2 linked regions of the Salipiger sp. CCB-MM3 genome follow. The protein of the gene in region 1 interacts with the protein of each later gene in a pairwise test. Links are inferred from orthologs where the notes say so. Each region holds a gene or a part of one and is shown in the gene's direction. Other genes may lie near its edges.

Region 1 (7,970 bases):
CCGCCTGCCTATGTCGAGACCTCGCGCTCCGGCCCCGATCACGCGCCGGTCTTCACCATCGAGGTGCGGCTGACCTCGGGCCAAAGCGCGCAGGCCACCGCCGGCTCGAAGCGCAAGGCCGAACAGGAAGCCGCCGCGACGCTGCTTGCAAACCTCACCGCAGATGGCTGACAGCGCCGCCCCGCGGCTGAGCGGCAATGCCACCGGAGCGGCCTTCATGGTGCTGGCCATGACGCTTTTCGCCGTTGAGGACGCGCTGTTCAAATCCGTGACCCCCGGCCTGCCGCCGGGCGAGGCGACGGTGATCTTCGGCCTTACCGGCATGAGCCTTTACGTCGCCATGACCATGCGCGCGGGCGAGGCAGTGCTGCATCCGGCCATGTTCCGCTCGCAGCTGATGATCCGCACCTTCTTCGAGATCATGGGGCGGCTCTTCTTCGCGCTGTCGCTGGCCTTTACGCCGCTGTCGGTCACCTCTTCGATCCTGCAGGCCGCGCCGCTGGTGGTCACCGCCGGGGCCGCGCTGCTGCTCAAAGAGCCGGTTGGCCCGCGCCGCTGGGCCGCCATGGCGGTGGGCTTCATCGGCGTTCTGCTGATCGTGCGGCCCACCCCCGAGGCTTTCCGCCTCGACGCGCTGCTCTCGCTGGCGGCGATGTTCGGCTTTGCCATGCGCGATCTTTACACCCGTGCTGCGCCGCCCGCCGTCTCGGCCAAGCAACTGGGCGTGCTGGGCTTTGCGGTGGTCACCGTCGCGGGGCTGCTGCTGCTGCCCTTCGATCCGGCCCCGCCGCGCCTGCCGCAAACCTCCGAGATCTTGCGTCTGCTGGCCACCGGCGTGGTGGGCGTCACCGCCTATACCGCGCTGACCCGTGCGATGCGCACCGGCGAGGTCTCGGTGGTTGCGCCGTTCCGCTATTCCCGGCTGCTGGTGGCGCTGGTCTTTGCCTATTTGCTCTTCGGCGAGCGCCCGGATCTCTGGACGCTTGCAGGAGCACTGCTGATTGTCGTCTCGGGATGCTATACGTTGATCCGCAGCGGCCGCTCTGGCCCCGCGCCGCAAAAGCCTGTAAGGGCCTCTGATCGTCAGTAACGGATACGCCCCAATGACCACACGCGCCGGATTTGTCGCCCTGATCGGCGAGCCCAACGCGGGCAAGTCGACCCTCACCAACCGCATGGTGGGAGCCAAGGTCTCGATCGTCACCCACAAGGTGCAGACCACCCGCGCTCGCATTCGCGGCGTGGCCCTCGAAGGTGACAGCCAGCTTGTGTTCGTCGACACGCCGGGCCTGTTCAAACCGCGCCGTCGGCTCGACCGCGCCATGGTGGCGGCGGCATGGGGCGGCGCGTCGGATGCGGATGTGATCGTGCTGCTGATCGAGGCGCACCGCGGCATGACCGACGGGGTAAAGGCGATCCTCGAAGGTCTGCGCGACCTGCCGCAGGGGCGCACGGTGGCGCTGGCGATCAACAAGATCGACCGGGTGAAGGCCGAGGATCTGCTGGCGCTGACCCAGAAGATGAACGACGCCTACACATTCGCCGAGACCTTCATGATCTCTGCCGAGCGCGGCCATGGGGTCGACACGCTGCGCAAATGGCTGGCCGAACAGCTGCCCGAGAGCCCGTGGCTCTATCCCGAGGATCAGATCGCCGACCTGCCGATGCGCATGATCGCCGCCGAGATGACCCGCGAGAAGCTCACCCTGCGCCTGCATCAGGAACTGCCGTACCAGCTGACGGTCGAGACCGAGAACTGGGAAGAGCGCAAGGATGGCTCCGCCCGCATCGACCAGATGATCTATGTCACCCGCGACGGCCACAAGGGCATCGTGCTGGGCAAGAAGGGCGAGACGATCAAGGCCGTGTCGCAGGCTGCCCGCGCCGAGCTTGAAGAGTTCCTCGGCCGCAAGGTGCACCTTTTCCTGCAGGTGAAGGTCCGCGAGAACTGGCTCGAAGACGCCGAGCGCTATTCCGAGATGGGCCTCGATTTCAAGGACGGCAATGCCTGAGCCTCGGCTCGCCACGCATGTCTGGGTCGGGGGCTACCTGCGGCTTTTGTCGCTGCAGGACATCCCCGCCTATGTCACCGCCCATGGCGATGACACCGCGGGCGCGGTGATCGTCAAGCTCGCCACGCTCGACGGGCTGGCGGTGGCCTATTCCCGCGAATGGGACCTGATGACCGGCGCGCGCCGCTGGGCCGTGCTGGCCGAAGGGCCGGAATATGAGGTCGATGCGCGCGTGAGCAAACAGCGCGAGTTCGACCCCGATCTCTGGGTCATCGAGCTTGAGGACCGTCAGGGGCGCCATCTGCTCGATCAGATGGACGGCTGAGAAACCGCCCCAGCGCCACCATCCCCAGCCCGCCGAGCCAGAAGCTCAGCCCCAGCGCGACGCACCACAGCCCCACCCCCGGCCAGCCGACCTCATGCGGGTCGATGAAGAAATAGGGGTGCCGCCCGTCGAACTCGCCGCGGATCAGCGCGTAGCTGACATAGAGCAACGGCCAGAGCAGCCAGTACACCGCATGCCGCGGGGCCAGCCCGTCCTTGCGCGCCAGCATCAGCCACCAGACCACGACCGCGGTGGGCACGAAGGTGTGCACCGCCATGTCCGACCACCAGCGGATGCCATCGAGCGGGCGCGCCAGCAGCCCGTGGTAGACGATGGCGACGATGAGAATCCACAGCGTTACGGCGGCGGTCCACCACGGCCTTGGCCGGTGGCCACCAGCGATGGCGGCAAAAGTCACCGCGACCATGAGGTTCGTGAGGATGGTGAAATAGCGCCCCAGCCGCCAGAGCTCTTCCCAGACCTCGCGGTCTGGCCTGCGGTCCAGCCCCACATGCACCTGCAGCCACAGCGCGCCGAAGGCGAGCACGGCGATGAGCAGGGCAGTCAGGCGGCGTGTCTGGGTCATGGCATGTCTCCGGGGTCGTCCATGCTACTGCAAAGCGGGGATTATTGCGAGATCAAGCGAAGGCGCGTCACACCGAGGTGAAACCGGCGGAGGTTGGACACCGCAGAGGCCCTTGGCAGCCTAGGGCACAAATCCGAGGCTTTCGTGACAGCCCCCTCATCCCGCAGCACCGCGCCGAGGTATGCCGTGCCCCCTCTTGCCCCCACAGGGCCAAAGCCCGACAGTGCGCGCATGGAATGGCGCGACACCGGCATCCTTCTGACCTCGCGCAGGCACGGCGAAAGCTCGGCCATCCTCGAGGTCTTCACGCCAAATCACGGGCGGCACTTGGGTGTGCTGCGCGGTGGAGCCTCGCGCCGGATCGCGCCCAGCCTGCAGCCCGGCGCCCAGCTTGACCTGACGTGGAAGGCCCGGCTCGAGGATCACATGGGCGCCTTCACCGCCGAGCCGCAGCGCTCGCGCGCCGCCAATGCGCTGTCGGACCGCCTGTCGCTGGCCGGGCTCAACGCGGTCTGCGCGCTGCTCAGCTTCTCGCTGCCCGAGCGCGAGGCGCACCCCAAGCTCTATGCCCGCACCGAGCAGCTTCTGGATCTGCTGCCCGAGCGCGATCTCTGGCCGCTAGCCTATCTGCGTTGGGAAATGGCGTTACTCGACGAGATGGGTTTTGGCCTTGATCTGTCGGCCTGCGCGGTGCGCGGCACCAATGAAGAGCTGTGTTTCGTCTCGCCCCGCACCGGCCGCGCAGTCTCACGTCAGGCTGCGGGCAAATGGGCCGACCGGCTGCTGCCCCTGCCCGACATTCTCAAAGGCGAAGGCCCCGGCGGCGACGGCGAGGTCCTCGAAGCGCTGCGCACCACGGGCTTCTTTCTCGAAAGCCATATGGCCCCCACATTGCGCGACCGTCCGCTGCCGCAGGCCCGCGCCGCCTATGTCGAGCGATTTCGCCGCAGCACCGACGCGTGAGGCGTCTTTCCCCGCCCGATAAACCGCGCTACGTAAGGCGCATGCGCTGGAACCTGCCAAATATCCTCACCGCCCTTCGCCTGCTCGCCGCTCCCGGCGTGGCGGTGATGTTTCTTTATTTTTCGCGACCGCTGGCCGATTGGTTTGCGCTGCTGCTGTTTGTCGGCGCCGCGATCACCGATTGGTTCGACGGCTATCTCGCCCGGCTCTGGGGGCAGGAAAGCAAGATCGGCGCCATGCTCGATCCCATCGCTGACAAGGCGATGGTGGTGATCGCGCTGATGGTGATCGTCGGCTATTCGTCGATGTCGCCGTGGCTGGTGCTGCCCGCGACAATGATCCTCTTCCGCGAGGTCTTTGTCTCGGGGCTGCGCGAATATCTCGGCGATGTGGCGGGCACGCTGAAGGTGACCAAGCTGGCCAAGTGGAAAACCACCTTCCAGATGATCGCCATCGCCACCCTCTTTGCGCAGGGCGTGTTCGAGCATTACCTTGCTCTCAGCATCGAGGCGCTGGACGATCGCGTGGTGACCCGCGCGCTGGATGCTGGCGGCGCCGATCCGCATGGGCTGCGCTGGCAGGAGACCGGGATGATCTGGTCCGGCCACCTTGGCCTCACGCTGTTGTGGATCGCCGCCTCGCTGACGATGATCACCGGCTGGGACTATTTCACCAAGGCCCTGCCGCATCTGAAGGATGACCGCTGATGGACCTTCTGTATTTCGCATGGGTGCGCGAGCGCATCGGCCTGCCGAAAGAGCGGATCGAAACCGAAGCCGCCACAGTCAACGAGTTGATCGAGGAACTGCGCGGGCGCGAAGAGCGCTACGCCATGGCCTTTTCCGACCTTTCGGCGCTGCGCGTGGCGCTGGATCAGGAACTGTCGGAATTCGACGCCCCGCTTGCGGGCGTGCGCGAGGTGGCCTTCTTTCCGCCGATGACCGGGGGCTGAGCCCATGGCGATCCGCGTTTCCGTGCAGGAAGAGCCCTTTGATTTCGGGGCCGAGGCTGAGGGCTTCGCCGCGGGCCGCACCGACATGGGCGCCGTGGTGACCTTCACCGGCGTGGTGCGCGACGTGTCGGGCACGCTCGAGACCATGGAGATCGAGCATTATCCGGGCATGACCCAAAAAGCGCTGGAGAAAATCGCCGCCGAGGCGGAGGCGCGCTGGGATCTTGGCGAAGTACTGGTGATCCACCGCTATGGCCGCATGGGTCCGGGCGAGCGCATCATGATGGTCGCCACCGCCTCGAAGCACCGCGGCCATGCTTTCGAGGCCGCTGAGTATCTGATGGACTATCTCAAATCCCGCGCGCCCTTCTGGAAGAAGGAAAGCGGCGCGGAGGGCACCTCATGGGTCGCCGCCAAGGATGAGGACGAGGACGCGCTTTCGCGCTGGTAGGCGCCCCGCTAAGGCGAGGCTATCCTTCCGTCGCGCTTGAGAGATGGCGTGAGTGGTCATATGATCTGACCAATTCCCGCCTCTCAGGACCCTTCCGATGCCCTTTCGCCCCGTCCAGTCCGAGAAACTGTCCAGCGCCGTGGTGCGCCAGATCGAAGAGCTGATCCTGCGCGGCATCCTGCGCCCAGGCGAGCGCCTGCCTGCCGAGCGCGAACTGTCGGAACGGCTCGGCGTGTCGCGCCCCTCTCTGCGCGAGGCGGTGGCCGACCTGCAGGGCCGCGGCCTGCTGGAGACTCGCGCCGGTGCGGGCATTTTCGTCACCGAAGTGCTGGGGTCGGCTTTCTCGGACGCGCTGATCCAGCTTTTCGAAAAGCACGACGAGGCGGTCTTTGACTATCTCAGCTTCCGGCGCGACATGGAGGGGCTGGCGGCCGAGCGCGCGGCGCTGCACGGCACGCCATCGGACCTGAAGGTGATCGACGCGCTTTTCACCCGCATGGAAGCGGCGCATCAGAAGCGCAACCCCTCCGAGGAAGCGCGGCTCGATGCGGATTTCCACCTCGCGATCATCGAAGCCAGCCACAATGTCATCATGCTGCATATGATGCGCTCGATGTATCAGCTGCTGCGTGAGGGCGTGTTCTACAACCGCTCGATCATGTTCAAGCAACGCACCACGCGCGAGGCGCTGCTGGAGCAGCACCGGGCGATCAACGCGGCGCTGCAGGCGCGCGATGCCACGGCGGCCCGCGCGGCGGTGCAGGCGCATCTGGGGTATGTGGAGGCGGCGCTGGCCGCCGATCGCAAGGCGACACGCGACGAGGATGTGGCGCGGCAGCGCTATGACCGGGTGACCAGCCGAGGTTGAGTGGGGACACAGGGGGGCGCTGCCCCCCTCGCCCGTGCCGGGCTCACCCCCCGGCGTATTTTCAAAGAGAAGAAGATCAGCTGATCGGCGTCGGCGCCCCAGTGGCCATATTGGTGCCGATGTAGGGCTGTTTAGCGCCCTTCCAGCCGCCGAAGCCGCCCTCCATATGCGCCACGCGCGAGAAGCCCGCGGCGATGGCGGCGCGCGCCACTTTCTCGGACCGCACACCCGAGCCGCAGTGGAAGACGATGCGCTTGTCGCTCTGGCCCGGCAGCTTGTCGGCGCGGAAGAAGGCCATGGGCATCAAGAGCGCGCCTTCGATGTGCTCGAACATATATTCCTGCGGCGTGCGCACGTCGATCAGCACGATCTCGCCCTTGTCGAAGGCCTCGGCCACCTCGTCCACCGACCATGTTTCGAGCAGGGCGCTGCCCACTTCTTCGGTCTTCATGACGGGACTCCTTTCATATCGCGATTTCTGAACCTGTCCTGACAATTGGTCTTGCCCACGCCAATGACAAGGGGGGCGGCGCGAGCGCCGTAATAGACGCCCGATTTCCGGCGGCGCGCCGCGCAGGGATCAGGTAGAGTCGCGCCATGCTGTTTGCTCTTCCAGATCCCGACACGCTCTATCAGGCGCTGCTCGACCGGGACCCGTCGTTTGACGGGCGGGCCTACGTCGGCGTCGCCTCGACCGGCATCTTCTGCCGCCTGACCTGCCCGGCCCGAAAACCGCTGCGCGAGAACTGCAGCTTTTTCGAGACCGTGGGCGAATGCATCACCGCGGGCTTCCGCCCCTGCAAGCGCTGCCATCCGCTGGCGCCCATGGCCAAGGGTGATCCGGTTATTGCCAAGCTGCTGCAAGCGCTGGACGCGCGCCCCGCCTTCCGCTGGTCCGAGCCGGATCTGGTGGCCATGGGGCTTGATCCCTCGACCGTGCGCCGCGCCTTCAAGCGGCAGTTCGGCATGACCTTCCTCGAAATGGCCCGGCAGCGGCGGCTGCGCGAGGGGTTCACCGCGCTGGCCTCGGGCGCGCCGGTGATCGAGGCGCAGCTGGATGCCGGGTTCGAGAGCGCCTCGGCCTTCCGCGCGGGCTTTGCCAAGGCGCTTGGGGTGGCGCCGGGCGCCTTGAGGCCGGATGCCATGCTGCGCGCCGATTGGATCGAGACACCGCTGGGCGACATGGTCTCGGTCTGCTCCAAGAGCCATCTGCACCTGCTCGAATTCATGGACCGCAAGGCGCTGCCGCGCGAGCTGGAAAAGCTGCGCAAGGGCGCGGGCGGCGAGATCGGCGTGGGGCAGTTCGCGCCATCGGAGCAGATCCGCGATGAGCTGGCGCGGTTCTTCGCCGGGGAGAGCGCGCAGTTCGACACACCGCTGGCGCTGCATGGCTCGGAGTTCACCAAATCGGTCTGGCGCGCCCTGCGCGAGATCCCGGCGGGCGAGACACGCAGCTACGGCGCGCTGGCGCAGGCGCTGGGGCGGCCCACGGCCACGCGGGCGGTGGCGCAGGCCAATGGTGCCAACCAGATCGCGCTGGTGATCCCCTGCCACCGGGTGATCGGGGCCGACGGCTCGCTCACCGGCTATGGAGGCGGGCTTTGGCGCAAGCAACGGCTGCTGGAGATCGAGCGCGGCTACCTCGGCGGCTGAGGTCTTGCGCCCTGCCGCGGCGCGCAATACCTCTTCGCCATGCGCACTCTCGAGAACATCATCAGCGACCGCGGCTCCAAATATGCCGTCTCGGGCGGGCCCTGCGCCTCGGAGGAGGAGGCCAAGGCCTTCCTCAAAGAGTTGAAGCGCAACAAGAAGT
Region 2 (16,603 bases), on another replicon or contig:
CCGCGATCTTCCCGAGCATGGGCTCGGCGCTGGCCTGCACCGACGGGGCGCAGGGCAACGCGCTCTTCGCCACGCCCGAGGAAGGCACCGGCAGCAGTGCCAGCTTCACGCTCGACGGCGGGCGCGGAGGGTATCTGGTGTTTCCCTGAGCAAGACCGCTCACGCCTCCGCCAGCGCGCAACAGCGCGGGAAGGACGCCGCGAAGGTCGCGCCGTGGCCCAGCCCTTTCAGCACCTCCAGTTGCACGCGCAGGTCGGGCCGCTGCGCCAACCGCTCGGCCATCGCCATCGTGTCGGGATTGGGCCGCGGCTCGGGCAGATCGGGCGTTCCCGAGCGGTGCTCATTGTCGCCGAGCATCATGAGAACCTCCGCCCTGCCACGCTCCAATTGCGGCGCCTCGGCGGCCATCGCCTGCAATGCGCCTCCGCCGAAGCCGGTGGATGGGCTGATCGGCATGTAGGCGCGGAAAGCCCCGGGCGCAGACAGCAGCGTCGCCAGCGCGAAAACACCGCCATAGGAGTGCCCCCACAAAGAGCGCCGCGCCGGATCGAGCGGGGCATGCGCCGCAAGCGCCGCGGCCAGCGGCCCCAGCAGGCGGGCGCGGAACGCCGCCTGCCCGCCAAACTCCCAATCTCGCCCGCGGCCATGTTTTGGCGTCTCGAGAGGTGTGGGCGTGTAGTCCCGGGCGCGCGCCGCGCCGTCGAAACCTTCTTCGATGGGATATCCGATGCCGACCACCGCCAGCCCCGGATGCGCTGTCAGCTGCGCCGCGCTCAAGCGGCTGAAGGCGGCGTTGCCGTCGAGCATCCACAGCGAGGGCCAGCCACCCGAGGGCGCCGCGCCGCGCGGCGCCGCGATGAACAGGCGATATCCCAGCCCTTCGGCGGTGACGTCAAATTGTGCAAGCGCGTGGCTGTTTGGCGGCGCGTCGAAAAGCGGAAAGCTGACCGGGGGCTGCCGCCGCTGCGCCAGCGCGGGGGTCGCAGCGAGCCCCGCAAGGGCGGTCAATGATGTGGTAAAGCGTCTGCGGCTGAGGTCCATGCGCCATCTCCTGAACGATCCGGGAAGGGTCGGGCTGGCGTGGGCTGGCTCCTTTACCTGCGATGTAGCCGGGCGCGGACGGCGTTGCAATGCGCTGGCGCAGCGGCGCTCTGCAGCTTCAGTCCATATGGCGCAGGAAGAGCGCCGCGCCGCGCGGCGCCTGCATGGCCCAGTCCATCTGCGCCTCGGTCTCCACCGCGCAGGGCCGCAGGTGGCGCAGCCGTGCCAGCGCCTCGTCCGGGGCCTCGCCCGCCTCGATCATCAGCCGCAGCGCCACCATCCCCGAGCGGCCGCAGCCACCGCGGCAATGCACCAGCACGCGCCCGCCCCCCGCCAGCGCCCGCAGCACCTGCGCGCTGACCTCCGGCCAGCGGGCGCGCATGCCCTCGGGCGGCGTGCCGAAGTCGGGGATCGGCAGATGCACCCAGCGCGTGCCGTGATCCTGCACCTGCGTGCCGAGCAGGCCCGCGCCCGCGGCCTGCAGTTCGGCCTCGGTGACGAGGGTGATCACCATCGCCGGGCGCCATTCGGTCACATGCGCCACATCCCCCGGCAAATTGCCCCCCGCCCCCGGCATCGGCGAGATGGCAAGGATGCCCTCCGAGACCGGGAGCGCGTAGATGATCATCGGCTCAGATGTCATCGCTCGAGAATGTGTCGCAGGCCGCGATGTTCCCGGCCTCATAGCCGCGCGCGAACCAGCCCGAGCGCTGCGCGCTGGTGCCATGGGTGAACGTATGCGGCTGCGGCACCCGCCCGGCGCGCTTCTGCAACAGATCGTCGCCGATCATCCGCGCGGCGTTCAGCGCCTCCTCCACGTCGCCCGGCTCGAGGATGCCATCCACATGGCTGCCCCAGACCCCCGACAGGCAGTCGGCCTGCAACTCCAGCCGCACGGTCAGCGCTTTGGCCTGCACCTCACTGGCCCGTTGGCGCAGCTTTTCGACCTCGGGCAGGATCCCCAGAAGGTTCTGCACATGGTGCGCCACCTCATGGGCGATCACATAGGCGGCGGCGAAATCGCCCTCGGCGCCAAGCCGCTGTTCCATCGTGGCGAAAAACTCGGTGTCGAGATAGGCCTGCTGATCCAGCGGGCAGTAGAACGGCCCGGTGGCCCCGCTTGCACCGCCGCAGGGCGAGGCGGTCTGGCCCGAGAACAGCACCAACACCGGCGGGCGGTAGTCGATCCCCGCCTGCTCTGGCAGAACCTGTCCCCAGACCTGCTCGGTGGTGGCGAGCACCTGCGCGGCAAACTCCCCGGCCAGCTGTTCCTGCGGCGTAAGCTCGCGCGGTTCGGACGAGGTCTGCATCGTGCTGTCGTTGAGCAGCGGCGTGACGTCGACACCGGCGAAATAGCCGATCGCCAGAACCACGAGCAGCGCAATACCGCCAAGCCCGCCGCCTACGGCAACGCGCCCGCCGCCGGACCGGCGGCGGTCTTCGACATTGCTGCTGCGGCGCACACCTCTCAGTCGCATGATAAAATTCCTTGTATGAAAAAATGCCTGCCGGCAGCGCCGATGATAGGCGCTGCCGGGGCTTTAGGGAACAAATTTCCCGCATATGGCGAGCCCTAAAGGCCGACCTTTCAGTTCAGACGAGCTGCCCGGGATGCGCCTCGGCCCACGCGGCCAGCGCCGCAGCCAGATCGCTCCGCCCGACCATCGCCAGCGCCTTGCGCGGCAGCGCGACGCCATGGTCCAGCAGCAGCGTCAGGCAGGCGAGGTGATCCCGTCCCGGCCCTTCCGGCGCATGGTCCGCACCATGCAGCAGCGCGCCGAGCAGCGTGCCGCCGTGGTGGTTCACATGGCCGAGGTCGGGCCGCAGCGACAGGAAATAGCCAAGCAGCTCTGGGTGACCGCCCCATGCCGCGGCCTGAACCGGCGGCACACCATCCAGCGCATCCGGCGCGTCATAGGGCAGGCCAAGCGCAACCAACGCCTTGATCTGTCCCAGCCGCTCCGGACGGTCCGCCAGATCGCGCATCAGCCCGTCATAGGCGGGCGGCAGCGCGGCAGGGTCGATGAAGGCACCGGGGGTGGTGCGCCCCTGCGCCGCCTCAGCCATCAACGCCTCTTCGCGAGACAGCGGCCTTTGCAGCCCGCGCGCCTCCAGCGCCTCGGCCAAGGGCGCGCAGCCCATCACCCGCGCATAGGCGTAGGGCGTGCTCCAGCGCCACTCGCGCGCCGGATCGGCCCCCGCCTCCAGCAGCAGATCGATCATCCGGCGGTCGCAGCCGCGCCGCGCGCCGTGGTGCAGGGCCGGGATCGGCGCGGCGGTGTCATTCGGGTCGGCCCCATGCGCAAGCAACAGCTGCACCGCCCCGTGGTCGTGAAAATCCAGCGCCCGCAGCAGCGCGTTTGTGCCCCGAGGATCGGCACCATGGTCCAGCAGCAGCGCCAGCCCTTCGCCGCCCCCCGGCTCCACCGAGTGATAGAGCGACTCGCCATCATTGGCCGAGGCCCCCTGCTCCAGCAGCCAGCCCGCCAATTCGATGTTCCGCCCGTGGCAGAGCGCCCCGTAGAGCGCCGAATGGCGTGCGCCGCCCGGCACTTCTTCGGCATCGTTGACATCGGCACCCTGAGCGACCAGCAGCCGGGCGATCTGCAGCGCGGCAGCCTTGGCCTCGGGCTGGCGCGTCTGCCAGCGTGAAAAGGCCAGATGCAGCAGCGCGCTGCGCGGACCGAAACGCGCGGTCGCCAAGTCCGGGCGCCCCGCCAGTGCCGCCTCGACAGAGGGCAGATCGCACAGCGCGCACTTCAGGCCGAAATGCCCCTCCGCAAGGTCCGGCGTCTCGGCCAACAGCCTCTCCACCACCGGCATCTGCCCGTGATAGAGCGCGATCTTCAGCCGCTGGATACGCGCCGCGCGGTCCAGCCCTTGGGTTTCCGCCGCAAGCTTGAGCTTGGGCCAGCTTTCAAAGCCGCGCTCACGCGCCACGACCTGCAGGAAATCGGCGCGTTTGAGCAGCCGGTCGTCGCCGCGCGGCGGTGCGTCGCGCAACCGTTCGCGCGCGGCGCGGTCGCCCGCTTCATAGGATTTATGCAGGCGGCGCGCCTCGCGGCGCAGATCGTCGATGGATGGGGTCGGCCCAGAAAAGGGGTCGGGAAAGAGCATGCCGGTGTCCTCCGTCATCGCCCGATGGTCCGCTGGTCCGGGCAGGAGTGAAACCGAATGATTTGAGATCGGCTCGCAAAGGCAGGTGCGGGCGCTTTCCGCGGACCGGGCGGCCCCCTGCCGGCGGGCCTGCCGCGGTCATAGCAGAGCGGTGGGGTTTGGGGAAGTGGGCACTACGGGCGGCAAGTTTGGGTGGCAAAGGACTGTGCAAGGAACTGTGGCGCGGGTCCGACGGATCGCGGCCTTGTGGACGCCCATCCCCGACGGCCCGCTTTACCTCCTCCCTCCCCCGCCTTACCTTGGCCGCGACCGAAGGAGCGCCACGGATTCCATGACTGACGACAGCCCCAAGTATCAGGTTCTCGCCCGCAAGTACCGCCCCGAGACCTTTGCCGATCTCGTCGGGCAGGATGCCATGGTGCGCACCCTGAAAAACGCCTTCAAGGCCGACCGCATCGCGCAGGCCTTCATCATGACCGGCATCCGCGGCACCGGGAAGACCACCACCGCCCGGATCATCGCCAAGGGCATGAACTGCGTCGGCCCCGACGGCACCGGCGGCCCCACCACAGAGCCCTGCGGCCAGTGCGAGCATTGCCGCGCGATCATGGAAGGCCGCCATGTGGACGTGCTGGAGATGGACGCGGCCTCCAACACCGGCGTCGGCGACATCCGCGAGATCATCGACAGCGTGCACTACCGGGCGGCCTCGGCGCGCTACAAGATTTACATTATCGACGAGGTGCACATGCTCTCGAACAGCGCGTTCAACGCGCTGCTCAAGACGCTGGAAGAGCCGCCCGCGCATGTGAAATTCATCTTCGCCACCACCGAGATCCGCAAGGTGCCGGTGACGGTGCTCTCGCGCTGCCAGCGGTTCGATCTGCGCCGCATCGAGCCCGAGGTGATGATCGACCTGCTCCGCAAGATCGCCAGCCGTGAAAGCGCCGAGATCACCGATGATGCGCTGGCGCTGATCACCCGTGCCGCCGAAGGCTCGGCGCGCGACGCCACGTCCCTGCTCGATCAGGCGATCAGCCACGGCGCGGGCGAGACCACCGCCGATCAGGTCCGCGCCATGCTCGGCCTCGCCGACCGTGGCCGCGTGATGGATCTCTTCGAGAAGATCATGCATGGCGACGCGCCGGGCGCGCTGACCGAACTGTCCGAGCAATATGCCGAAGGCGCCGACCCGATGGCGGTGCTGCGCGATCTGGCAGAGCTGACCCATTGGATCTCGGTGGTGAAGATCACCCCCGAGGCCGCCGAGGACCCCACCGTCGGCCCCGACGAGCGCGCCCGCGGCGCGGCGCTGGCGCAAAACCTCGGGATGCGCCCGCTCACCCGCATGTGGCAAATGCTGCTGAAAGCGCTCGAAGAGGTGGCGCAGGCGCCCAACGCGATGATGGCTGCCGAGATGGCGGTGATCCGGCTGACCCATGTGGCCGAGTTGCCTTCGCCCGAGGAACTGCTGCGCAAGCTGCAGGACACGCCCCCGCCGCCGCCTCCGGGCCCCGGCGGTGGTGGCTATGCCCATGCGCCCGCGGGCGGCTCTCCCGCGCAGGGCGGCAGCACGCAGGCCTATGGCAGCGCGGCGCAGCCCACCCATCCCGGCCCCGCCGGCCCCAGTGCGATTTCCGGCGCAATGTCGGGTGCGATGTCCGGCGCCATGTCTGGCACGAGTTACGGCAACGCCGTCCCCGCCGTGGCCCAGAACAATGCACTCGCCCGCTATCCCACCTTCGAGCATGTGCTCGAGCTGATCCGCGCCAACCGCGACGTGAAGCTGCTGGTCGAGGTCGAGGGCGGCGTGCGCCTTGCCGCCTATCAGCCGGGGCGCATCGAGTTCACCCCCGCCGCCAAGGCGTCGCCCGATCTGGCGCAGCGGCTCGGCACCGCGCTGCAGCGCTTCACCGGGGCGCGCTGGGGGGTCTCGCTGGTCAATGGCTGCGAGACGCCGACCATTGTCGAGAAACGCGATGCCGCCGAGCTGGCGCTGCGCGCGGAGGCCGAGCAGCACCCGCTGGTGCAAGCCGCCATTGCCGCCTTCCCCAAGGCCAAAATCGTCGAGATCCGCACCCCGGAGGCCGAGCAGCAGCAGGCCGCCGTCGAGGCTCTGCCCGAGGTCGAGGACGAATGGGATCCCTTCGAGGAAGACTGAGCCGGGAACATCCGCGGCGCTTCCGGGTTTGACCTTTGTCACACCCGGAGGACCCGCGATGAATTTCGACACCAGCAAAGCCACTGACCTCGCCCATAAGGCCAGCCTGCCCGCTCTACGCGCGCGCGTGAACGACGCGCTGCCCGCCAGCCGCCGCGAGCGCCTTGCCCCGATGCTCTTTGCCGGCGGCCTGCTGGCGATTGGCGCGGCTCTGCTGAAGGCCAAGCCGCGCATCGGCCATGTGCCCGAGCCGCGCCAGTTCGGCGACCTGCCGCGCCGCTCGAAGGCCCGCCGCGCGGCGCTCACCAGTCGTGATCACGTGGCCGCCTTCGCGCCCACCAATGTCACCGACTCGCTCGGTCGCTCGCTGATGATCGGCGGCGCCGCGCTGCTGCTCACCCGGCTGCTCGACGAGGCCGCGGGCCGCGACGGCAAGTAAGGATCGGCGCCCGCCACGCCGGTTGCCAAGATGCTTTCATCTTTCCGCAAATACTCACGGCGCGATGTCTCGAGCCCGCGCCCGCCCTTCATTGTTCCGCAAATACGCAAGCCCCGCCCTTGTCGCCTGCCGGTGTCATCCGTATCTAGAGAACCAAGCCTCAGACAGGAGAGATCAGATGTTCAAAGGATTGGGCGGTCTTGGCGATATGACCAAGATGATGAAGGCCGCGCAGGAGATGCAGGGCAAGATGGCCGAGCTGCAGGAAGGCCTGCACACCACGATGGTCACCGGCGAATCTGGCGCGGGCCTCGTCAAGGCGACCGCCACCGCCAAGGGCGAGCTCAAGGGGCTCGACATCGATCCCTCGATCTTCAACAGCGACGACAAGGAAGTGGTCGAGGACCTCATCCTTGCCGCGGTCAAGGACGCGCAAGCCAAGGCGCAGGAGCGCGCCGAGCAGGAGATGCGCAAGCTCACCGAAGAGATGGGCCTGCCCGCCGACATGAAGATGCCGTTCTAAGGCGCCTGCCGCAGGCTCCGCGTCTGGCCGGACAGAGTGGAGCGCCGCAAGGCGCTTTGCGATATCCATCAGATGCGGGCCGCGGCACAGAAGGTCCCTCCCCCATGCCCGACCGCAGCGAGATCGACGCGCTGATCGAGATGATGGCCCGCCTGCCAGGCCTCGGGCCGCGTTCGGCGCGGCGCACGGTGTTGCATCTCATCCGCAAACGCGAGCTGCAGCTGACGCCGCTGGCCGAGCTGATGAGCCGGGTCGCCGCCACCGCCCGCGAGTGCCTCAACTGCGGCAATGTCGGCACCGAAGAGATCTGCCCGATCTGCGCCGACGAGCGCCGCGGCAACGGCCAGCTTTGCGTGGTCGAGGACGTGGGCGATCTTTGGGCCATGGAGCGCGGCGGCAGCTTCAAGGGGCGCTATCACGTGCTGGGTGGCACGCTCTCGGCGCTCGACCGCGTCGGCCCCGAGGAGCTGCGCATCCCGCAGCTTGTGGCGCGGGTGGAGAGCGAAGGGATTACCGAGGTGATCCTCGCGCTCAACGCCACCGTCGATGGACAGACCACCGCCCATTACATCGCCGACCAGCTTGAGACCCGCGTCGCGCTCAGCTCGCTGGCGCAGGGCGTGCCGATCGGTGGCGAGCTCGATTATCTCGACGACGGCACGATCACCGCAGCGCTCAACGCCCGTCGCAAGCTCTGAGTGCCTGCCCACCCCAGCGTAACGCGTCTGTGAAAGCTGCCATCTGGGCGGGCGCCCGCTTTGGCGCTACAGCGCTGCCATGACCCGCGCATCCTCCCTCCCGCTCGCCCTTCCCCTCGCTTTCGTCTCCAGCCTCATGCTCGCCCTGCCCGCCGCACAGGCGCAGGAAACCGCCTCGCTGTCGCAGATGGACCTGCTGTCGCGCGAGATCGGCCTTGGCATCGGCCATAGCGCGCTCGATGCGCAGCAGCCCGGCGCGTTCACCTCGGGCTATGCCGCCGGTGGCAGCACCAACCCCGACGATGCGCAGGGCTCGGATTACAACAGTCGTGGCGCCGTGCTGGGCTATGGGTTCGGCAGCAGCCTGTCGGCCTTCATGGGCTACGCGCAGGGCGCTTCGGAGGTGGATGGCGATCTTGGCGAGGCGCGCATCCGTTCGTATTTCCTTGGTGCGGGCTATGCCGGGGCGACGCATGGCGTCTACTATGCTGCGGCGCTCTACATGGGGCGCACGCACAACAAGCTGTCCAGCCCGTCCTCGGTCAGCGGCAGCACCGACCACAATGGCCGCCTGCTGGGGCTGAGCCTGCGCGGCGAGACGATGCTGAAACAGGGCGAAGCACCGGGCACCGGCATCGACCTCGTGGTGTCCGGCGACGTGCTGCGCCATGCCACAGGCAATTACACGCTGCACCACATCGATGCAGAGGTGGAGAACCGCGTCACCTATGCCACCTCGATGCGCCTTGAGATGGGCGCGCCGATGCGGGCCAAGGGCGGCCTGCTGCGCCCCTACGCTGCCTATGTGGTGAACGGCGGCGACCAGCCAGACCTCGATTTCGCCGCGGGCGGCAGCCTTGGCGCCACCGATCTGCTGAGCGAGGATCAAGTGGCCGTCGGGCTTGGCTTCGAGGGCGGCTGCGGCTTTGGCGCGCGCATCGAGGCGGCCTCGGACTTCGACGGCACCGAGGCGCTGAACGCGCGGCTCACCTATCGCTTCTGAGCCGCGCCGGGTGCTTACGCCAAGGCTTCGGCGGCGCCCCCTTCCCGGTCCTGCACCCGTGCCACCGCGTAGTCCGAGGCCTCCGCCGCCGCGTCGACAGCGCCGCAGCCTTCCAGCCATTCGCCCAGGCGGAACCAGCCCGCAGCCCAGCCCGGCACGATCTGCATCACGCCCATCAGCACCTCGACCGCACCGGCCATATCGCCGAGATGCGCGAGTGTCTCGGCAAAGCCCGCGCGGCGCTCGGCCGCGGGATCACCACAGGGAAAAGCGGTTCCCAGCATCACTTGTCTGTTCCAAGGGGCCCGCTCATTTGCCGGAAATGGCCACGCGGCGGGCGACACGCTGCACCTCTGAAGGGTGCATCGCCGCGGGCGATACGCCTCGGACAAGGCGGCGTCAATCGCTGCCGTGAGGGCCGCGCGACCGCCCACCACCGCAAAAGAAAAGGCCCGCCGCAATCACTTGCGGCGGGCCTTTCAAAATCCTCGCGAGACGCGGATCAGCCGCGCGGGTCCTCGCTGTCATCCTCGTCGTCGTCATCGTTCGACGGCAGGTTGAAGAAACTGTCGGCATCCGAGAAATCGCTCGGGCCCTTGTCTTCTTCCTCGTCGTCCTCGCCGCGCGGATCGGAGAGCGTGAAGGTCTCGAGACCTTCGATCGCCGAGGGCAGGCGCGGCTCGGCGTCCATGCCGAGGCTCTGCTCGGTCGACACCAGCTTGCGGCGCTCGTCGTCGGTCATCACCTCGTCGCGGTTCTTCGCGGCCTTGGCAACGGCGGCATCAAGCTCGGACTGGCGGCACAGACCCAGAGCAACCGGGTCGATCGGCTGCATGTTCTGGATGTTCCAGTGAGTGCGCTCGCGGATCGACTGGATCGTCGGCTTGGTGGTGCCCACCAGCTTGGAGATCTGGCCGTCGGTCAGCTCGGGGTGGAACTTCACCAGCCACAGGATCGCGTTCGGACGGTCCTGACGCTTCGACAGCGGGGTGTAGCGCGGGCCACGGCGCTTGTCTTCGTCGACAGCGGCGGGGTTGTACTTCAGCTTCAGCTTGGCGAGCGGATTCTTCTCGGCTTTGTCGATGTCGATCTGCTCGATCTGGTTGTTGGCGACCGGGTCAAAGCCCTTCACGCCGCCGGCCACGTCACCGTCGGCGATGCCTTGGATTTCCAGTTCGTGCATGCCGGTGAAATCGGCAATCTGCTTGAAAGTCAGGGTGGTGTTGTCGACGAGCCAGACAGCGGTCGCCTTGGGATGCAGCAGTTTTGCCATGGGTCATCTCCTACGTAAATCTTCTCCCCTCCCCCAAGGCGTTGGCCTCGGGAGGTCCCGGATTACTTCTCCAGGACGGGTTTCCGTTGTCGGGGAACTTCGGGCCTATATAGTCGCGCGCAACCCAAGAGGAAAGAGAAAATGCGTGCCCTGCTGATCCTGCTCGCCTGTGCCGTTCTCGCCGGAGCCGCCAGCCCCGCCCGTGCGGATGGCGAACGCGCGGGCCGTTTCGACTATTACGTGCTGTCGCTGAGCTGGTCGCCGACGTGGTGCGCGCTCGAGGGCGAAGCGCGCAACTCACCGCAATGCGACCGCGCGCTTGGCTGGGTGCTGCACGGGCTCTGGCCGCAATACGAGCGCGGCTACCCCTCTTATTGCGACACATCGGTGCGCGCCCCGAGCCGCGCCGAGACCGCTGCCATGGCCGACATCATGGGCACGCCCGGTCTGGCTTGGTACCAGTGGAAAAAGCACGGGTCCTGCGCCGGGCTGCCCGCCGAGGCGTATTTCGCCCTCGCCCGCCGCGCTTATGAGGCGGTCAAACGTCCCGAGGTTCTGCGGCGTCTGGAAGATCCGGTCACCCTGCCCGCGCAGGTGATCGAAGAGGCATTCCTGAAGGCCAACCCGGGGCTGGAGCCCGACATGCTGACCATCACCTGCCAAGCGGGGCGCATCCAAGAAGCGCGGCTGTGCCTGTCAAAAGACCTCGATCCCGTGCCCTGCGGCCGCGATGTCGTTAAGGATTGCAGCCTGAAGGACGCTTTGCTCGACCCGATCCGCTAAAGCCGGACGCGGGCCAAAAAAAACCAGAGGGCGGGCCGGGAATACTGCGATCAAATGCTTGCCAGCATACAGAAAACGGAAACGACCGTCAGTAAGACCCACCCTCTGGCGCGGCCCATACATGCTTCCGCTCCGGGCCACGTGGCCAGTCAAATCCTGCCGGAATTAAGAAAAGGTTAACAAAACCGCCCCCTGCCCATTAATGGACATTATTTTTCTCGAAGGCGGCGGATTGGCCGAAATTCCATCGCTTGGTCCCCGTCAGTCGAAGCGATAGCCAAAGCGCGCGATGTCTTCGGCACAGCTTTCCGCAACATGCTGCGCCAGCTGATCCGAGTAGTAACCGCGATAGTCGCGCCGCCGGTCCGAGGCATTGTCCCACGGCAGATCGAGCGCGAAGCCCAGATGCGCCTCGAAGGGCGCGAGGTCCTCGCCAAGATGCTCCAGCCGTATCCAGATATCGCCGCGATCGGTGCCCGCCGCGTCGCGCAGATAGCGCGAGCTGGGCCAGCCGCGCAGGCTGGCGCTGGTCTGCGGATGCAGCAGGAACGCCGGGAAGTCCAAGCCCTGCGCCAGCGCCACCGCCGGATGCGCGAACGCCTGCGTCTGCAGCCAGTGATAATAGCTCACCATCCGGTCCCACGGATTGCGCACCAGCGCAACGCGCCGCATCTGGGCGATCTCTTCCGGGGTCACGATGCCGTCGATATCGGCCAGCGTGGAATGCTTCCAGAGCCGCCCGCGCGCCACCAGCCCGCGCAGCCGCCCGCGGCGTTTCTGCGCCTTCGGCGTGTCGCCGATCAGGATATCGTCGCGATGCGCCCGCGCCTCCAGCGCCCGCGCCAGAGAGGTGCCCCCGGTCTTGGGGATATGCACGAAAATATAGCCACGGCCACGCGAGATGATCATGCCCCGACCCTAGCGCCGCCCGCCGCGCAGGACCATTCGCAAGCGCCCCTCACAGCGCGTCTTTTTCGCCACCGTGGCCGCGCCGCCTGCGCTTGCGAAGGCCTTGGCGCGCGCAGGCGATTGCCCCTGAGCGGGGAGCTTGGTAATCAGATGCGAACCCGAGGCTGAGCAGCCCCGAGACGGCCCAGAGAAAGCCCGCGAGAAAAACCTTTTGAGAAGACCGCGCCCGAGACCGCCCCACGCATGACCGCCCTCAAGGAGTATCAACGCCTCGAAGCCACCGCGCTTTGGCGGCCCGAGCCAGAGGCTCAGCGGCGCGAGGTGATCCTGTCGATGGGCGATGCCACGCTGACCGTGTCGGATATCTCCGGGCGGGCGCTGTCGCATTGGTCGATGGCCGCTGTGGTGCGCGCCAACAAGGGCCGCTCTCCGGCGCTCTACCACCCCGATGGCGATCCCGGCGAGACGCTGGAGCTGGCCGAGGACGAGGCGACGATGATTGACGCCATCGACCGGGTGCTGCGTGACATCGAACGGCGCCGCCCGAAACCCGGCAAGCTGCGGCTGCGGTTGATCGGCGGCGTGGCGGTTCTGGTGCTGGCCGGTGCGCTGCTGTGGCTGCCCGGCGCTTTGCTCAACCATGCCGAACGCGTGGTGCCCCGCGCCAAGCGGGTCGAGATCGGTCAGGCGCTGCTGACGCAGATCGCCCGCGTCTCGGGCCGCCCCTGCACCAGCGCCGAGGCGGCGCGCCCGCTGCGCCATCTGGCCGCACGCGTGCTGGGAGATGCCCGCCGCAACGATCTGGTGGTGCTGCGCGACGGTGTGCGCGACACGGCGCATCTGCCCGGCGGGCTGATCCTCGTCTCTGGCAGTCTGCTCGAAGACTATGAGGACCCGGACGTGGCGGCGGGCTATATCCTCGCCGAGTCGCTGCGCGCCAAGCAGACCGATCCGCTGGGTGAATTGCTGGGTCACGCCGGGCTCTGGCCGAGCCTGCGCCTGCTAACCACCGGCTCGATGCCCGAAGGCGCGCTGGAAAGCTACGCCGAAGACCTGCTGACCCGCCCGCACGCCCCGCTGCCGCAAAACGTGCTGCTCGACGGCTTCGCGAAGATCGAGCTGCGCAGCTCGCCCTACGCCTATGCGCAGGACATCACCGGCGAGAGCGTTCTGGGGCTGGTCGAGGCCGATCCGCGCGCCAAGGAAGGCAGCGCGCCAGTGGTCAGCGACGCCGACTGGGTGCGCCTGCAGGGCATCTGCGGCGGCTGAGCAGGCGGCAAAGCGGCGCTGTTCCCTCCGGCGCTTGGGCAGGGATCCCCGGCGGGTCTTTTTGCGTATTTTTAAAGAGAAGAAGAGGCGGGGCTCAGCGCAGATAGGCCTCGCGGTAGCCGGTGGCGTGGACTTGCGCCAGCGCGCGGCTGGCGGCGCGGGCATCGCTGTAGGGACCGACGCGCAGGCGGCGCATCTCGTCCGAGCCGCGCTGGAGCATCTGCACCGGCAGGCCAGCAGCCTGCAGGCGGCGGCGCGCCTCGGCGGCCTTGTCGCCGGTGGTGAAGGCGCCGATCTCGACAAACTTGGGGCTCGCGGCAGTCGCGGAAGCGCTGTCGGAGGCTGCGGCGGTGAGTGTGGTTGCGCCGCTGCTGCGCGGGGCCTGCACCAGAACAAGATCGGGATCGCCTTCGAAGCGCACGCGCGGCGCGCGCGCCGTCACGCGGGTTCCGGCGGTCGAGGCGCGCGGCACGGTCTGGGTCCAGATGCGCTGGCTGTCATAATAGCCCTCGACGGTCTGCAGCGCGCGATGAGGGTTGAGCCGGTCATCCTCCCACGCCGGGCGGTAGCCCGCGGGCAGCACGGTGCGCTCTGCCGGGCCTTCCTCATAGACGTGGCGCGGCACGATGCGGGTGCTGCCGGGCACCATCAGAGCGCCCTCTTCCCAGCTGCCCCTGCCGCCGCCGTGGTTGTAATAGACGTTCTTGCCCGGTCCGGGCGCCTCGCCGCGGCGCACCTCGGTGACATAGGGTGCGGTCTGCGGGCCACAGCGCACGCGCCGTCCATTGCTTGTGATCTCGCCCGAGAAGCCCGACGGGCAGGCCCCGCCGACCAGCTTGCTGCCGGGGGCCACCGGCGCCGGAGCACGGCTCGGCGCAGGTACGGTGGCAACCACGCGCGGCGCGGGCGCGGCGGGCGGCTTCGAGGCCGGGGCCTTGACCACGGGAGCCGGGGCGCTGGCGGGTTTCGAGGCGACCGTGGCCATGGGCTGCGCCGAGGTGGTGCGGGTGGTGCGGACCGGAGCGGGGGTCGGGGCAGCCGCCGTCGCGACCGGCTTTGCGGCAGGCTTTGTGACCGGCGCGGGTTCGGGGGCCGATTGGGCTGCAGGCGCTTCGACGGTGCGTGTCGCGGTGCGGGCGCTGGCCCCGAGGCTCGGCGCGTAGCCGCAGACCGGATCGCCAGCGCGGCTGACCCGTGGCACCCAGATCACCGCATCATCAAAGCCCGCGCGCACGAAGACACAGCCCTTGCTGTCCACATATTGCGCGGCCTCATAGCTGGCCGGCGGCACCTCCGCCGGCTCGCTGATGGTATCGATCCGCTGCGCCAGCGTGGGCGCGGCGGACAGGGCGCTGAGAGCTAGGGTGGCGGGACCCGCCAGAATGTTGGCCAGCACTTTGAAACGCATGTCGTCCCCCGGAAACTACCCCCTCAGCTTTGCATGAAGCCCCCAAAGCTGTAAAGCGTTGAGAGGGCTTATTTTGTGCCGAACATGCGATCGCCCGCATCCCCTAGTCCCGGAACGATATAGCCCTTCTCGTTGAGCTTCTCGTCCAAGGCCGCGGTGATGATCGGCACATCGGGATGCGCCTCTTCCATCCGCTTGACGCCTTCGGGCGAGGCCAGAAGGCACAGGAAGATGACATTCTTGGCACCCGCCTGCTTCAAAAGGTCGATCGCGGCGACCGAGGAATTGCCCGTGGCCAGCATCGGATCGACGGCGATCACCGTGCGGTCTTCGAGGTTCTTGGGCACCTTGAAGTAATATTGCACCGGCTCGAGCGTTTCCTCGTCGCGGTAGAGCCCGACAAAGCCGACGCGGGCCGCAGGGATCAGCTCGAGAATGCCGTCGAGCAGGCCGTTGCCGGCGCGCAGGATCGACACCAGCGCCAGTTTCTTGCCCTCGATCGTGGGGGCGGCCATCTCGCACATCGGGGTTTCGATCTGCTTGGTGGTCACTGGCAGCTCGCGGGTGACCTCATAGGCCAGCAGCAGGGAAATCTCGCGCAGCAGCTGGCGGAAAGAGGCGGTCGACGTATCCTTCTCGCGCATCAGGGTCAGTTTGTGCTGCACCAGCGGGTGATCGACAACGGTCAGGTGTTTCATGCGCTCTCCAGTCTTTTCAGCAGCGCCTCGCGCGTGTCGGCCGAGCAGAAGGCCGCATTGGCAGAGGTCTTGGCAATCTCGGTGAAGTCCTCTTCCTCCCAACCGAAGGTGCGTGCAAGGTTTTCATACTCCTGCACCATGGTGGAATGAAAAAAGGGTGGATCGTCGGTGGAAATGGTCACCTTGGCGCCGCGCGCGCGCAGCTTCTGGATCGGATGCGCCGAGAGCTTGGGGTAAACGCCAAGCTGGACGTTCGAGCCCGGGCAGACCTCCAGCGTGATGCCCTTTTCGGCGATCAAATCGACCAGCGCCAGATCCTCGATGGCGCGCACCCCATGGCCGATGCGCTCGACCCCAAGATGCTCGATGGCGTTGCGCACCTCTTGCGGGCCGCGCCATTCGCCCGCGTGGGTGGTGAGCCGCAGCCCCGCCTCGCGCGCCATGTCGAAACTATAGGCAAAGTCGCGCTGCTCGCCTTTGTTCTCGTCGCCGCCCATGCCAAAGCCGGTGATCCACTCGCCCGCCGTCTCGGCCGCGCAGAGCGCGGATTTCTTGGCAACCTCCGGCCCGAAGTGGCGCACGCAGGTGACGATGCCGCGCAGGGTGATGCCCATGTCGCGCTCGGCTGCATCCGCCGCTTCCTGCATGGCGTGCAGATACTCGCGCCATGCGCCCAGATCGCCGCCGCCGCAAAAGTCGGGCGAGATGAAGGTCTCGGCGTAGATCACCCCGTTCTGCGCGCATTCCTCTAGCACGGCGCGGGTCAGCCGGGCGTAATCCTCGGGCGATCGGAGCACCGAGGTCGCGGCCTCATAGGTCTGCAGGAAATGCACGAAGTCGCGGTACTCATAGGTGCCATCCTCGGCAAAGACCCCGTCGAGGCGCACCTTCTTTTCCTGCGCCAGCCCGCGGATGAAGGCTGGCGGCGCGGCGCCCTCGATATGCAGGTGCAACTCCACCTTCGGCAGCGCCTTGATCCGGTGCAGGCTCTCCTCGTCGTGGTCTCTGGGGTCTCTCAAAGGAAGCTCCTTCCCGGTCCTTGCGCGGGCACCTCAAGGTGCGCCGCGATGCTGGCTGCCACATCGGCAAATTCGATCCGCCCGATCTGCCCTGCCCCGCGCCCATATACAAGTACCGGAACCCGCTCGCGCGTGTGGTCCGTGCCAACCCACGTAGGGTCATTGCCGTGATCGGCGGTGATCAGCAGCAGATCCCCCTCGCGCAGGCGCGGCAGCAGCCTGCCAAGCTCGGCGTCGAACCATTCGAGCGCGCGGGCGTAGC

What was found.
Region 2: the proteins of recO (region 1) and recR interact in binary tests that used the Escherichia coli proteins (3 or more experiments, as listed by UniProt). The link is inferred for Salipiger sp. CCB-MM3 from one-to-one orthologs.

The regions. Positions count from the first base shown.
Region 1 is NZ_CP014595.1:1,759,467-1,767,436, reverse strand. What follows is about bases 2,171-5,020. They hold recO (DNA repair protein RecO), read left to right. Parts: upstream 2,171-3,154; coding sequence 3,155-3,886; downstream 3,887-5,020. Other genes in these bases: AYJ57_RS08500 (molybdenum cofactor biosynthesis protein MoaE), read left to right, coding at 4,843-5,020; moaD (molybdopterin converting factor subunit 1), read left to right, coding at 4,593-4,838; pgsA (CDP-diacylglycerol--glycerol-3-phosphate 3-phosphatidyltransferase), read left to right, coding at 3,928-4,593; AYJ57_RS08520 (Pr6Pr family membrane protein), read right to left, coding at 2,282-2,923; AYJ57_RS08525 (DUF1491 family protein), read left to right, coding at 2,171-2,337. In the rest of the region: rnc (ribonuclease III), read left to right, coding at 1-171; AYJ57_RS08535 (DMT family transporter), read left to right, coding at 164-1,090; GTPase Era, read left to right, coding at 1,104-2,012; more of AYJ57_RS08525, read left to right, coding at 2,005-2,170; more of AYJ57_RS08500, read left to right, coding at 5,021-5,289; AYJ57_RS08495 (FadR/GntR family transcriptional regulator), read left to right, coding at 5,387-6,157; AYJ57_RS08490 (rhodanese-like domain-containing protein), read right to left, coding at 6,234-6,608; AYJ57_RS08485 (bifunctional transcriptional activator/DNA repair enzyme AdaA), read left to right, coding at 6,755-7,810; AYJ57_RS08480 (YigZ family protein), read left to right, coding at 7,850-7,970. UniProt on the Escherichia coli protein: Involved in DNA repair and RecF pathway recombination.
Region 2 is NZ_CP014596.1:714,125-730,727, reverse strand. Bases 6,424-9,182 are described here. They hold recR (recombination mediator RecR), read left to right. Parts: upstream 6,424-7,385; coding sequence 7,386-7,979; downstream 7,980-9,182. Other genes in these bases: AYJ57_RS17095 (hypothetical protein), read right to left, coding at 8,997-9,182; AYJ57_RS17100 (hypothetical protein), read left to right, coding at 8,059-8,982; AYJ57_RS17110 (YbaB/EbfC family nucleoid-associated protein), read left to right, coding at 6,937-7,281; AYJ57_RS17115 (hypothetical protein), read left to right, coding at 6,424-6,758. Also shown: AYJ57_RS17145 (hypothetical protein), read left to right, coding at 1-149; AYJ57_RS17140 (alpha/beta hydrolase), read right to left, coding at 160-1,041; AYJ57_RS17135 (protein-tyrosine phosphatase family protein), read right to left, coding at 1,160-1,669; ypfJ (KPN_02809 family neutral zinc metallopeptidase), read right to left, coding at 1,674-2,519; AYJ57_RS17125 (ankyrin repeat domain-containing protein), read right to left, coding at 2,635-4,176; AYJ57_RS17120 (DNA polymerase III subunit gamma/tau), read left to right, coding at 4,490-6,319; more of AYJ57_RS17115, read left to right, coding at 6,378-6,423; more of AYJ57_RS17095, read right to left, coding at 9,183-9,266; AYJ57_RS17090 (DUF1013 domain-containing protein), read right to left, coding at 9,485-10,255; AYJ57_RS17085 (ribonuclease T2 family protein), read left to right, coding at 10,397-11,038; AYJ57_RS17080 (sulfotransferase family 2 domain-containing protein), read right to left, coding at 11,300-11,947; AYJ57_RS17075 (hypothetical protein), read left to right, coding at 12,191-13,216; AYJ57_RS17070 (SPOR domain-containing protein), read right to left, coding at 13,311-14,624; upp (uracil phosphoribosyltransferase), read right to left, coding at 14,693-15,322; AYJ57_RS17060 (adenosine deaminase), read right to left, coding at 15,319-16,341; AYJ57_RS17055 (phosphopentomutase), read right to left, coding at 16,338-16,603. UniProt on the Escherichia coli protein: May play a role in DNA repair. It seems to be involved in an RecBC-independent recombinational process of DNA repair. It may act with RecF and RecO.